Regions from separate parts of the Hymenobacter arcticus genome, predicted to be linked through region 1. Evidence: riboswitches for the same ligand, from Rfam matches in the RefSeq annotation. Region 1 holds a riboswitch; the other holds the start of a gene.
The links. Region 1 has a riboswitch for S-adenosylmethionine ahead of ACYVGC_RS19810 (homoserine dehydrogenase). Riboswitches for the same ligand answer to the same signal wherever they lie in the genome.
Positions count from the first base shown of each region.

Region 2: another riboswitch for S-adenosylmethionine. It lies ahead of metH (methionine synthase); the one in region 1 lies ahead of ACYVGC_RS19810 (homoserine dehydrogenase).

Region 1 is NZ_BAAGXF010000014.1:128,380-135,609, reverse strand. Features, by position in the region: gene ACYVGC_RS19830 (TrlF family AAA-like ATPase) at 1-789, shown strand, start outside; gene ACYVGC_RS19825 (xanthine dehydrogenase family protein molybdopterin-binding subunit) at 852-3,122, opposite strand; gene ACYVGC_RS19820 (FAD binding domain-containing protein) at 3,129-4,166, opposite strand; gene ACYVGC_RS19815 ((2Fe-2S)-binding protein) at 4,177-4,764, opposite strand; SAM riboswitch class I at 5,157-5,276, shown strand; gene ACYVGC_RS19810 (homoserine dehydrogenase) at 5,421-6,638, shown strand; gene ACYVGC_RS19805 (Gfo/Idh/MocA family oxidoreductase) at 6,860-7,230, shown strand, end outside.
Region 2 is NZ_BAAGXF010000002.1:531,255-538,484, reverse strand. Features, by position in the region: gene metF (methylenetetrahydrofolate reductase) at 1-22, opposite strand, end outside; gene metH (methionine synthase) at 188-4,009, opposite strand; SAM riboswitch class I at 4,085-4,193, opposite strand; gene ACYVGC_RS05850 (SGNH/GDSL hydrolase family protein) at 4,281-5,645, opposite strand; gene ACYVGC_RS05845 (OmpP1/FadL family transporter) at 5,667-6,935, opposite strand; gene ACYVGC_RS05840 (choice-of-anchor J domain-containing protein) at 7,197-7,230, shown strand, end outside.

The DNA.
Region 1 (7,230 bases):
ACCGAAATTGTAGACGACCTTAAAGGTAGGACAGTCGAGTTGGAAAAGGATGGTCTCAAAATAGAGGGAAAATCTCGGTTCAATTTTGCAAAGTTACGTAGAGAAATAATTAATGTAAGTGATGGCAGAAGTGCATCATACAATGAGTATAAAATTCTGTCAGATACGAATAAGGTGACAGACGAGGTTGACTTCGATTTTATAATGCGAGAAGTTAGAGGTTTATTTGAAGCTATTGTAGCTAAAAGCTATAAGCTTACTAATAAAACAAATATGTCTAATGCAGTGAAAACTGTTCTAGATGATTACTTTTTTGATTATTGGAAAATTAATTATAAAAACGACCAGCTAGGAGAGATGTCTACTGGAAAAGCTAGCTTTGTAATTCTAATGCTTATAATAGGCTTGAGTAAGTCTAAGGCTCCCATTTTGATAGACCAGCCAGAAGATAACCTAGATAATAGGTCTATAACAACAGATTTGGTAAATTATTTACGCAATAAAAAGCTTGATAGGCAAATAATTATTGTAACACACAACGCGAATATCGTTGTGAATGCGGATGCCGAAAACGTAATTGTCGCGAACCAAAAGGGGCAAAACGAAGATGATTCGACTAGTATATTTAAGTTTGATTATGTAAACGGTGCTATCGAAAACTCATTCGAAAAACTGCCTTCTCAAACAGACGTCTTAAAATCTATGGGTATCCGACAGCACATCGCAGATATTGTAGAAGGTGGTAAAGAAGCTTTTATTATGAGAGAGAAAAAATATAGGTTTCACTAAATCAAAAAGCGCCCCGCAGCCAATCGGCTACGGGGCGCTTTTGCATTCAATCTAACCGAAACTTACAGCAGCTTATCAATCGTCAGCGGTAATTCGCGGACGCGTTTGCCGGTGGCGTGGTACACGGCGTTGGTGATGGCAGCGGCAACGCCGAGCATCCCGATTTCACCGACGCCTTTGACGCCGATGGGGCTGGCGATGTCGTCTTCTTCCTCCACAAAAATCACGTCGATTTTGTGGATGTCGGAGTTTACCGGGATATGGTACTCGGCGTAGTTGTGGTTGATGTAGCGGCCCAGGTCATTGTTGAGGTAGGCCTCCTCCATGAGGGCCATGCTGATGCCCCACACTACGCCGCCCAGCACTTGGCTACGGGCCGTTTTGGGGTTCATGATGCGGCCGGCGGCCACGGCATCCACCACGCGCGTGACGTGCACGGTACCCAGGTCCTCGTCCACCTTCACCTCCACGAACACCGCGTTGTGCGAGTGCATCGAGTACTTGAGCATGTTGGCGGGGTTGGGGCCGGCCTTGCCCATCGCCTCTACTTTGGCCTCGCCGCTCGCCGCCAAGATGTCGGCAATGGCCACGGTGCGGGTGATGTCCTCGTTGGCGCGAATGTGGCCGTCGGCAAACTGCGCGTCCTCGAAGTCCACGCCCTTGAGGGGCGAGTCGGCCATTTTCTGGGCTAGCTTGAGTAGCTTTTTGCCCACTTCCTGGCAGGCATTCTGCACGGCCGCGCCTACCGAGTTGGCGGTCCAGGAGCCGCCCTGAAGGGGGGCCACGGGCATTTCGGTGTCGCCGAGCTCGAAGGTGACCTGCGCCATCGGCAGCCCGAGGGTTTGGGCGGCCATCTGGGTCATTATCACGTAGGTACCCGCGCCCTGGTCGTTGGTGGCGCTGCTCACGGTGAGGTGGCCGTTGGCCAGGAGTACGGCTTTGGCCTCCGCTTTCTGCATCGACGCATCCCAGCAGCCGGCAGCCACGCCCCAACCTACCAGCAGGTTGCCGTCGCGCATCGAGCGGGGCTCGGGGTTGCGCTGGTCCCAGCCGAAGCGGGCGGCCCCTTCGTGGTAGCAATCGTCGAGGCGCTTGCTGCTGAAGGGCTTTTTCTCGGTAGGGTCGCTGTACGTATAGTTGAGCAGGCGGAAATCGAGCGGGTCAACCCCAGCTTCGTACGACAGCTCATCAATGGCGCTCTCGATGGCAAAGCTGCCGGTAGCGGCGCCAGGGGCGCGCATGTCGGCTGGCGTGTTTACGTCGATGCGGGCCAGCTGGTAGTCGAACTTGGTGTTAGGCGCATCATACAGAATGCCCGACCAGTTGACTACCGTTTCTGTGGCGTCCTCAAACTGCGAGGTTTCGGCCAGCGCGGTGTGCTCCATCGCTTGTAGCTGGCCCTTGTCGTCGGCCGCCAGGCGAACGTTCTGGATGGTGTGCGCCCGGTGGCCCATGCTGAACATCTGCGAGCGGTTCATCACCACCCGGATGGAATGCTTGAGCTCCAGCGCCGCCAGCACGGCCAGAAATACCTGGTACTGCGGCCGCAGGCCCGCGCCGAAGCCGCCGCCGGTGAATTTTGAGATAATCCGCGCTTCTTCCTTGCTCAGCCCAAAAATCTTAGTGATGTACTGCTGCACGTTGGGCGCGCCCTGCGTCTTATCGTAGATTTTCATCTTCTTGCCATCACCCAGCCACTCGATGGTGGTCCCGAACATTTCCATCGGGTTGTGGTGCTGGGCCTCGTGCGTGTACTCGGCCGCAATCTTGTGCGGGGCGTCGGCGTAGGCTTTCTCCATGTCGCCCTTGGGCTTGGGGGGAGGCAAAAAGCCCGTTTTGCCCTTCGGCGCGTCAAACGACTTGGGGGCCGCGACCGTCAAGTCGGTGTTGAACTCCTCCACATCGTACTCGATGCGCAGCACCGAAGCGGCGTAGCGGGCCAGCTCAAACGTGTCGGCCACTACCAGCGCCACCGGCTGCTGGCTGAACATGATTTCGGGCTCGTGCAGCGGGCGGAAGGGCGAGCCGCCGGGGGCCACGTCGTCCTTGTAGCTGCGGTCAAACCAGGCCAGTGAGGGCACGTTTTCGTGCGAAAAAACCCGCTGCACGCCCGGCAAAGCCAGCACCTCGTCGGCGTGGATTTTGGTGATTTTGCCCTTGGTAATGGGGCTGCTCACCACGTAGCCGTACCACAGCGGGCCGTTTACGTCGTACTCGGCGGCGTACTTAGCCGCGCCGCTCACCTTGGCCGGCCCGTCGGGGCGGCTGATGGGCCGGCCCACTACGTCGCTGTCCAAGCGCACGGTGGGTGGGGTTGCGATAGTCTGACTCATAATAACTTACGGATTAGAATTCAAAAAAGCGTTGGCACTCACCTCGTACTGCATCTCGGTAGCTTGCTTGAGCGCCCGCACGATGGCGCGCTTGCCCAACTCAATTTTAAACGAGTTGTGCAGCGAGCCCTCGCCGTAGCCTTTGGCCTCGGCAAACACCTTGGCGGCCACCTGGCGGAACAAATCGGGCGAGGCCGTTTGGCCTTCCAACATCTGCTCGGCAGCCTGGTCGCGCCAGGGTTTGTGGGCCACGCCGCCTAGGGCGAAGCGGGCCTTCTCGATGGTGTTGCCGTTCATCTTCAAGCCCACCGCCACGCTCACCAGCGCAAAGGCGTAGCTGCTGCGGTCGCGTAGCTTGAGGTAGGTGAAGTGGTCGGCGTAGCCCTCCTCGGGCAGGTCGATGGACACTACCAACTCGCCCGGTTTCAGCGTGTTGTCCTTCTCGGGTTGGTCGCCCGGCAGGCGGTGGTAATCGTCAAACTTGATGGTGCGCTCGCCATCGGGCCCCTGCACGCGCACGGTGGCTTCGAGGGCGGCCAGGGCCACGCACATATCCGAAGGCTGGGTGGCAATGCAGCTGTCGCTGGTGCCCAGCACGCCGCACACGCGGTTGGGGCCGGTGAGGGCTGAGCAGCCAGTGCCAGGCTCCCGCTTGTTGCAAGACGCGGCCAAGTCGTAGAAGTAGTAGCAGCGGGTGCGCTGGTTGAGGTTGCCGCCGTTGGTGGCCACGTTGCGCAACTGCGGCGTGGCCCCGGCTAGTATGGTCTGGCTCAGCAGCGGGTAGCGCTTCTCCACCTCGGGGTGCCAGGCGGTGTCGGCATTGGTGGCCAGTGCGCCCAGGCGCAGGCCGCCGTCGGGCAGGCTGGTGATGTCAGTTAGCGGCAGCAGACCCAGGCTGGTGAGGTGGCTGGGGCGCTCCAGGTTGTACTTCATCAGGTCCACAAGGTTGGTGCCGCCGCCTAGGTAGGCCGCGCCGTCGTGGCTGGTGAGGTCGCGCACGGCCTCGTCGGCGGCCGTGGCTTGAGTGAGGGTGAAACTGTTCATAGCGAATAATTTAGCTAACGGAGCTGGATTTAGTGGGCTGCATCGGGATGGTCACCAGCGTGCCGTTGTCTACCACTACTTGGCCATCGTGCAGCACTTCCATCACGGCCGACAGAATGTTGGTGTAGGCGCCGCAACGGCAGAGGTTGCCGCTCATGTGCTCGCGCACCTCGGCTTCGGTCTTGGCGCGGCCCTCGTTGATGAGACCCTGCGCCGAGCAAATCTGGCCCGGCGTGCAGTAGCCGCACTGGAAGGCGTCGTGGTCCACAAATGCCTGTTGCAGCGGCGATAGGTTATCCTCCGAACCCAGGCCTTCGATGGTCTGGATTTTCTTGCCCTGGTACACCGTAGCGAGGGCCAGGCACGAGTTAATGCGCTTGCCATCAACGAGGATGGTGCAGGCGCCGCACTGGCCGTGGTCGCAGCCTTTCTTGGTGCCGGTGAGGTCCATGTACTCGCGCAGGGCATCGAGCAGGCTGGTCCAAGGGGCAATCTGGATGGTGCGGTCCTCGCCGTTAACGTTTAGCGTCACGGCCTGCGTAGGCACCACGGCGGGGGCCGTTTTTTCGAGCGGCTCCTGGATGAAGTGTAAACTCATGGGTCGATAAAGTAGGAGGAAAAGGAAATCGTGAGCGCGGGCCACGGCCCACGTTTCAGACGTCTCAAATCCTACGCGTCGAAAGGAGTTTTTGATGTTTTTATTATTTCTAAATAAGCTTCTTAGCCCGGCGGTGGCGGTGGTAGACGCCTGACTGCTAAGCACTGTTTTTGCTTATCGCTGCGAATCACTTGCTTGTAAAGTTTCCGGAAATAAGGGAATGGCGCAGTGCCAGCAACTCGTTATATGCTAGTGAATACAACGCAAAGTTTCGCCTTTCACAAGGGTAAAATCCGCGTTAAATGAGCGGCTGATTTCGGGCGCTGGTTTCGCGCCAATGGTGCGGGCGCGGGGTGCGCGCTCTACCTTTGCGGCACGCTCCGTCACCGGGGCCCTTATCAAGAAAGGCGGAGGGACAGGCCCTGTGATGCCTTAGCAACCAGCAGCAGTGCGAAGGTGCTAATTCCTGTTTCGAAACGCGGCTTTGGCCAACTTTCGAAAGCAGATAAGTTATGAGTAGCCAGCGCCGCCCCAGCGGCCGCGTAGCTCTTCTGACTGGTCGGAAGGGCTTTTTTTAGGCCTTTGCGGCGAGAATTTTTTTGAGAGAGGGCAGGGGAGGCGGCGCGCGTTTCAGCGTTTATCCCAATTCCTTTTTCATGACTCGTACCGACCTCAACATTGGTCTTTTTGGCTTTGGCGTGGTGGGCCAGGGCCTGCACGCCGTGCTGGAGCGCACGCCCGGCCTGCGTGCCCGCATTGGCCGCATCGCCGTGAAAAACCGCGACAAAGCCCGCTCGCTGCCCGCCGAGTTGTTCACGTTCGACAAAAACGACCTGCTCGACGACCCCAGCCTCACCGTGATTGTGGAGCTGATTGACGACGCCGACGAGGCGTATCTCATTGTGAAAGAGGCCCTGCTGCGCGGCAAAGCCGTGGTAACGGCCAACAAAAAGATGCTGGCCGAGCATTTGCCCGAACTTATTGAAATTCAGCGCACTACGGGTACACCGTTGCTCTACGAGTCGGCGGCCTGCGCCAGCCTGCCCGTTATCCGCAACCTGGAAGAATACTACGACACCGACCTGCTGGAATCGGTGGAGGGCATCGTGAATGGCTCGACCAACTACATTCTCACGGCCATGCACCGCGACGGCCAGCCCTACGCCGCCGCCCTGGCCAAGGCCCAGGAACTGGGCTTTGCCGAAAGCAACCCGGCCCTCGACGTGGAGGGCCTCGACGCCCGCAACAAGCTGGTGCTGCTGCTGGCCCACGCCTTTGGCCTGGTGGTGGCCCCCACCGAATTGCTGACGGTGGGCATCACCGGCATCAGTGCGCTGGCCACGGCCTACGCCCGCGAGCAAGGCCTGGTGCTCAAGCTGGTAGCCGAGGCGCGGCGGCTGCCGGGCGGCGGGCTGGCGGCAGCGGTGCTGCCCACGCTGGTGCGCCCCGGCCACGAGCTGGCGCAGGTGCACGACGAGTTTAACGGCATCATCACCCAAAGCGGTTTTGCCGACCGGCAGTTCTTTTTGGGGCGCGGCGCGGGGGCGTTCCCCACGGCCTCGGCCGTGCTCAGCGACCTCTCGGCGCTCACCTACGGCTACCGCTACGGCTACAAGAAAATTCAGCAGAATGCCCACCTCGCCCTCACCCCCGACGCGGCCGAGGTGGACGTGCTCGTGACGTTTGAGGAAGAAAACGGCGCGCCCGACGTGAGCGATTTCACGGCCGTGCACGAGGAGTTTCGGTCCGGCACGCGGGGCAACTACCTCACCGGCAGCATTGGGCTGGGCCAGCTGGCGCGCTCGGCGTGGCTGCACGCGCCCGGCGTGTGCGTGGTGCGGCTGGCCGCGCCGCTGCGGGCTGCGGCGCGGTAGCATCGCCCTCCGCGGGGCACCCCACCCCTAGCCCACGCTGCTTGATGCGCGGAATCCTCCGGGAGAGGGGAACTAGTTTTAGAGATAAGTATCTGTAAGATAGAATTTTATAATTAGAGCTAGTTCCCCCTCTCCCGGAGGATTCCGCGCATCAAGCGGCGTGGGGTTAGGGGGTGGGGTAACCGAGGAGGGCGATGCTAACCCGCCGGCTATATTTGGGCATGACCCCTTCTCCCTCCGATGCACCCATTGCCACTGGCCTGCTGGCCTATGGCATGTCGGGCAAGCTTTTCCACGCGCCGTTTCTGGCCCAGCACCCCGGCTTCGAGCTGCGCTCGGTGGTGGAGCGCCACCAGCAGCGCATGGCCGCCGACTACCCGCACATCAGCAGCCAGTCCAGCATCGAGGCCCTGCTCGCCGACCCCACCCTGGAGCTGGTGGTGGTGAATACCCCCAACGACACCCACTACGACCTCACCCGCCAGGCTTTGCTGGCCGGCAAGCACGTGCTGGTGGAAAAGCCCGTGGCTACCTCCGTGGCCCAGTGGCACGAGCTCACGGCCCTGGCCCGCCAGCAAGGCCGCCACCTGCT
Region 2 (7,230 bases), on a different contig from region 1:
AAAGGTGTTCGGTTACTTTCATGGAAGTAGCGCGGACTCTGTGAGTCCGCGCGTGGTAACGTTCAGAATAAAAGTCGTCCGTCATTGCGAGCCTGCGAAGCAATCGCACCAGAACGACTTGTTCAGGTATCGTGCTGATGCGATTGCTTCGCAGGCTCGCAATGACAAGTGGCGCGAGTGCTGGAAATTACGCCGGGTCGTAATTCAAATTCGGCATCAGCCAGCGCTCCAGCTCGGGCAGCGGCATCCCCTTGCGCTCGGCCAGGTCGGCCACCTGGTCCTGGCCGATTTTGCCTAATCCGAAGTAGCGGGCCGCCGGGTGGGCGTAGTACATGCCGCTCACCGCCGCGGTGGGGTACATGGCCAGGTTTTCGGTGAGGATGATACCCGTCTGCTTCTCCGCATCCAGCAACCGGAAAAGCGTGATTTTCTCGGTATGGTCGGGGCAGCCGGGGTAGCCGGGCGCGGGGCGGATACCGCGGTACTCTTCCTTGATAAGCTCCTCGCCCGAGAGGTTTTCGTTGGGCGAATAGCCCCAAAACTCCTCCCGCACGCGCTGGTGCAAGCGCTCGGCAAAGGCCTCGGCGAGGCGGTCGGCCAGCGCCTTTATCATGATGCTGGAGTAGTCGTCGTGGTCGGCTTCGTACTTCTCAATCAGCTTTTCGATGCCCAGGCCGGCCGTTACGGCAAAACCACCGAGGTAGTCGGCGCGGCCGCTGTCGTTGGGCGCGAGGTAGTCGGAGAAGGCCACGTTGTGCACGCCGGGGCCTTTTTCGCCCTGCTGGCGTAGCGTGAAGAACTCGTCGCGCACCTGCTGGCGCGTGTCGTCCTCGTAGATTTCGATAGTATCGTAATTCTTAGTGTTGGCGGGCCAGAAGCCCAGCACGGCGCGGGCCGTAAGGCTTTTGTTTTCAATGACTTCGGCCAGCATGTACTGCGCGTCCTCGAAGAGGCGGCGGGCGGCTTCGCCGAGGTTATCGTCTTCCAGAATGCGCGGGTAGCGGCCCCGCAGCTCCCAGGTGTGGAAGAAGGGCGTCCAGTCGATGTAGCGCGCCAGCTCGTCAAGGGGGTAATTATCAAGCACCTGCGTGCCCAGGAAGCTGGGCTTGGTGATGGGCGTGGTTTCCCAGTCGGCGTGGTAGCCGTTGGCGCGGGCGGCGTTGATAGGCAGGTAGTTCTTGTCGCGCTGGCGGCTGGCGTGGTCGTCGCGCAGGGCCTGGTACTCGGCCGCGATGGTTTGGGTATAGGTGTCCTTACCCGAGCCGAGCAGGCTGGCGGCTACGCCCACCGAGCGCGACGCGTCATTAACGTAAACCGCTGACCCTGAGTAAGCGGGGGCAATCTTTACGGCCGTGTGCAGGCGCGAGGTGGTGGCCCCGCCGATGAGCAGCGGCACTTGCAGCTTGCGCTTTTCCATTTCGCGGGCCACGTACACCATCTCGTCGAGCGAGGGCGTAATCAGGCCGCTGAGGCCGATAATATCGGCACCCTGTTTCTGGGCTTCGTCCAAAATTCGCTCCAGCGGCACCATCACGCCGAGGTCTACAATTTCGAAGTTGTTGCAGGCCAGCACCACACCCACGATGTTCTTGCCGATGTCGTGCACGTCGCCTTTCACGGTGGCCAGCAGTATTTTGCCGGCCGTTTGGCGGGCGGCGCCTTCCTTTTCGGCTTCGAGATAGGGCTGCAAGTAGGCCACGGCTTTCTTCATCACGCGAGCCGACTTCACTACCTGGGGCAGAAACATTTTGCCGGCCCCGAAGAGGTCGCCCACCACGTTCATGCCGGCCATCAGCGGGCCTTCAATCACGTCGAGCGGGCGGCCCACTTGCTGGCGCACCTCCTCGGTGTCCTGGTCGATAAACTCGGTGATGCCGCGCACCAGGGCGTGCTGCAGGCGCTCGGCCACAGGCAGGCTGCGCCAAGCGTCGGCCACTACTTCGACCTTACCCTTTTGCTTCACCGTTTCGGCAAAATCCACGAGGCGCTCGGTGGCGTCGGCGCGGCGGTTAAGCAGCACATCCTCACAGAGTTCGAGCAGGTCTTTGGGCACGTCATCGTACACAGCGAGCTGGCCGGCGTTCACGATGCCCATGTCCAGCCCCGCCCGGATGGCGTGGTAAAGGAAGGCGGCGTGCATGGCCTCGCGCACCGCGTCGTTGCCCCGGAACGAGAATGAGATGTTGCTGACGCCGCCGCTGGTGCGGCAGCCGGGCAGGTGCTCCTTTATCCACTGCACGGCCGCGATAAAATCGAGCGCGTAGTTGCGGTGCTCCTCCAGGCCAGTGCCCACGGTGAGGATGTTGGGGTCGAAAATAATATCGTCGGCCGGGAAGCCAACTTCCTTAACCAGAATATCATATGAGCGCTGGCAAATTTCAATGCGGCGCTCGTAGCTGTCGGCCTGACCGTTTTCGTCGAAAGCCATTACTACCACGGCCGCGCCGTACTGGCGCACCAGCCGGGCGTGGCGGCGGAAGGCATCCTCGCCCTCTTTCAAGGAAATGGAGTTGACAATGCTCTTGCCCTGCACGCACTTGAGACCGGCTTCGAGCACGCTCCACTTCGAGGAGTCAATCATGATGGGCAGGCGCGCAATGTCCGGCTCCGAGGCAATGAGGTGCAGAAAGGTCGTCATCACGGCCTCCGAGTCGAGCATGCCCTCGTCCATGTTGATGTCGAGCACCTGCGCGCCGTTTTCGGCCTGGGCGCGGGCCACGGCCAGCGCCGCCTCGTAGTCACCCGAGCGGATTAGCCGGGCAAAAGCGCGCGAGCCCGTCACGTTGCAGCGCTCGCCGATGTTGACAAACAGGCTGGCCGGCGTGATGTTAAATGGCTCTAAACCAGCCAGGTGCGTAGTACCCTTGGCCAGCTTCTCACCCCCGCCCCCGAGGGCCAGCGACGATACCGAGGCGGCCTCATCGTCCACGAGCGCGTCGCGCTGGGCGGCCGGGGCATCAGGGTGCAGCTGGCCGGCGTGCACGGCGCGGGGGCCGTAGGCGTCGGCTAGTTTCTTAAGCTCAGCAATGTGCTGGGGCGTGGTGCCGCAGCAGCCGCCCACCACGTTGAGCAGGCCTTCCTTGAGATAATCCTCGACCAGCGCGGCAAATTCCTGGGCGCTCTCGTCGTAGCCGCCGAAGGCGTTGGGCAGGCCGGCGTTGGGGTAGGCCGACACGGGCACATCGGCGAGACGGGCCAGCTCGCGCACGTAGGTGCGCAGCTGGTCGGCCCCAAGGGCGCAGTTGAGACCCACGCTCAGCAGCGGCAAGTGCTTGATACTGTGCCAGAAGGCTTCCACCGTTTGCCCGCTCAGGGTGCGGCCCGAGGCGTCGGTAATGGTGCCCGAAATCATGACGGGCACCACCCGGCCGCCTTCGTTGAAGAACTGCTGCACCGCGAACAGCGCGGCCTTGGCATTGAGGGTGTCGAAGATGGTTTCGATGAGCAGCGTGTCTACGCCGCCGTCCACGAGGCCGCGGGTTTGCTCGAGGTAGGCGGTGGCCAGCTCATCAAACGTCACGGCGCGGTAGCCGGGGCGGTTGACATCGGGCGAGAGCGAGGCGGTGCGGTTGGTGGGGCCGATGGCCCCAGCCACGAAGCGCGGCTGCTCGGGCGTTTTCGCCGAGTACTCGTCGGCTACTTCGCGGGCCAGCTTAGCCGACTCATAGTTAAGCTCATACACCACGTGCTCCAGGGCGTAGTCGGCCTGCGCAATGGTAGTGCCGCTGAAGGTATTGGTTTCCACCATGTCGGCGCCGGCCGCGAAATACTCGGCGTGGATGGCCCGGATAATATCGGGCCGCGTCAAGCTCAACAGGTCATTGTTGCCGCGCAGCGGGCGCGGGTGGTCGGCAAAGCGGGTGCCCCGAAAGTCCTCTTCTTCCAGCGGGTAGCGCTGAATCATGGTGCCCATGGCGCCGTCCAGAATCAGCAGACGCTGACGCATGAGTGCGGGCAGGGGCGAAATACAGGCGGGGTCGGGGGCGATGGCGGCGGGGGAAGCAGACATTTCTTTCGGGAGAAAATACAAGCGCAAAACGCTTCTATCCAGAAAGAAAGCCGCGCCAAGCGGCGCAGGTTCCGGCTGATATCTTCTTCGGCCGCAAACGCGGGCCGAACAGGAGTTGGCACCTACTCGGGGTAAGTTGCCAAGACGTCATCGGGCCTGGTCCCTCGGTCTTTCTGGATAGCAGCAGGTACGAAGATACTACGGCCCGGCCCTAAAAAAAAGCGCCTTCCCGGGGAGGAAGGCGCTTTTTCGTTAGCATGCCTTAGGGCACTTACGGCAGCAATACGCCGCGGTAGATGTTGGGGTCTACGTTCGGAATCGTCGAGCCGTAGTAGCTGTTGATAACGCGAATCCACTCGTTGGCAATAATAGCGTAGCCACGGGGCGTGGGGTGCACGCCATCGAGCCCGAAGAAGTTGCCGCTGGCAAACGTGGCCGTGTTATTCACGCCATTGGTGGCAATGCCGCTGGTGGCTACTCGGGTGAGGAAGCTGTTGGCATCGACCACCGGCACCTTAAAGCGCAGGGCCGTTTTAGCGATGATGGTGTTGAGCTGGGTAGTGCGGGCGACTACACTGGCTATTTCCGTTGCATCCAGCACGTACTGGTTCAGGACCGGATTGGTGGGGGTGCTACCCGCGCCAGCACCCACGAAGGGCTGGGCGGTCAGGGTGAGCAGGTCGGCGCTGGTGGCCAGGCGCACCACGGGGGCGGCGGTAGTGCCGGTCTGGATAAACACGCCCGGCGAAGCCGCGTTGGCAGTCTTGAAGGCGGCGGCTACGGCAGCCACCGTTACGGTATTGAAAAACGGCACGCTGGTCACGTTCGGGATGTTGGCCACGGCTCCTTTCACGGTGCCACCCTTGGTGATGGTGCTCAGGATGGCCCGGTAGCCGATACCAAAGCGCGTGGTGTCGGTGAGGCCGCCAAAGGGGTTGGTGGCCGCCACTACGCCGCCCGTGCTGGCGTAGGCCAGCACGTCGTTGTTGCCCATCCAGCAGGTGAAGAAGGTGGGCGTTTTCTGGCCGATGTAGGTAACATAGTCCTTGGTCGGCTTTTCGGCCGCCGTCAGCAAGCGCTCATAAAAGGGGTTGATGGCCCCGTACGGCGCCAGGCCACCCGTGAGCGACGAGAGGCTGCTGAGCACCGAGATGCCGGGCACGCCCAGGTTATCGGGCTGAGCACCCGAATAGGCTTCCAGCTGGTCGCCGCCGGGGAGGGCAACTCCGGTGCGAGCCACTTGCTCACCCAGGTAATTATTAGCCGCCGTGGGCTGCACCGGGGCCAGGGCTCCATTTACCACTTGCAGCTTGATGTAGCCCGAGCCGTCCTTCTTGGCCGTCGAAAAAGCCGGCTGCACGAAGCTGGCTGGGCCCTTGCCGGTAGTGGCAAACTGCTGCGCCAGCAGGGCTGGGTAAGAGGCAGCCTGCGCCTCGTTGTAGAGGCCGCCGTCGGTGTAGCCCGAGGTGAGCGAGTTGCCCACGGCCACGTAGCTCGTGAAGTCGAGCCCATTGGCCGAGGCGGCGGGGCTGGTCGAGTCGAGGTTGGGCTGGCAGCCCGCCAGACCGGCCAGACCCAGGCCCAGCAGCGCGAGCGCGGGGCGGGCAGTTTTAACGGTAGTGAATAACGTAGTCATTGGGTAGGAGAAAAGACGGGCTTAGAATTTCACGTACAGCTGCACACCGGGCACGTAGATGGTGCCTTTGTAGGTGCCGGCTACGCGGTCGGTGGTGCCGTTGCTGATGAGGTCGTCCTGGCTCTGGCTGCGCTTCATGAAGTCTTCGAACAGGAAGGAAGCATCGATGCCGAAGCGCTCGCCGAAGGTGTAGCCCAGGCCGGCCGTTACGCCAATGCGGTCAGCATCAGGCGTTTCAGGCGTTACGAAGCCATCGCGCACGGCCGAGAAGTCGTAGAACGTGCCGGCGCGCACCGTGAAGTTGTCGGTTACCTTGTACTGGCCGCCGATGCGGAAAGCCAGCGCATCCTGGTACTGGCGCTTGGACGACGACAGGGCGTTGCCGCCGAGCACGCCGTTGGTGTAGCGGAAGTCCAGCGACTGGTAGCGGCTCCAGCCCACGAGGTTGGCGTCGAAGGCCAGCAGCAGCTTGTCGCTGGGCCGCACGCCCACGCCGAAGCTGTACACATCGGGCAGGGGCAGCGTCACGTCAAACTTGGTGGCCGTGAAGCTGCCAGCCGCCGAGGCGGGCAGGCCCGTTAGGGTCACATCACCGTCGGCCACGTGGGCTTTCACGGCCGAGCGGTAGCTGATGCCCACGCTCAGCTTATCGCTGGGCTTAAACATCACGCCCAGGTTGTAGCCTACTTTGTGCTCGGCCTTGCCCGTGAGCTGGGCGTGGGCCGGGGCCGCGTTGCCCTGCGCCTGCACCGGAATATCGCGCTGCAAATCCACATCGCCAAGCAGCAGCGTGGTTACGCCGCCCCCGATGCTGAACTGCGGCGTGATGGCGTAGGCCACCGTAGCCTGGCCCATTACCGAGCGCAGGTTGATGTCGGTGAGCGAGTAGCGGCCTTCCCAGCCCTGGGCATAGTGCAGCTCGCTGCCAAAGGGCGTGTACACGCCCACGCCCAGGCGCCACTTGCCTTCTTTAGGCCCGAAACCGATGAACCCGCTAAAAGGGAATACGTTGGTATTCTGCAAGTTGCGCTGGCCCTGGTCGGCGTCGCCGGGCCGGAACGAGATGCGCGGAATGGCCATATTGCCACCTATCTGGAAGCCCGTAGGGGCGAAGGCAAACGCGCCGGGGTTAAAGAACTGCGAAGCCTGGTCGAGGTAGAGACCGGTGCCCGTGCCGCCCATGCCGACGTTTTTGGCGCCGGTAAGGCCGACCTGGAAACCGCTGGCGAAGGCTCCCGAGGAAGCCGCGAGCAGCGCCCCCCCCGTGAGGAGTAGAGATTTTACCTGCATAAAATGCAAAAATGTTAGGTGGGTGGATTGAGGGGTTAAATGTAACGCCAATTTTCATAATAAGTAGTAGGCTAGCCTACTACTTTGCCGCGTGCAACTTCCGTCGGCTTCCATTGCCTTTGGCCAGGCTCACCGGCTACCACCCAAACCACTTCATTTAGAAACAGTAAGGTAACATGCTTTTCAGCCGCGCCGGGGCTATTTTTGTTTCCTGATACTCACCCTTTTCCTCTCCAATTCAAGTATATACCAACTTTTTACATGACAAGAAAACTCCTCTTCTTTGGTTGGGCAA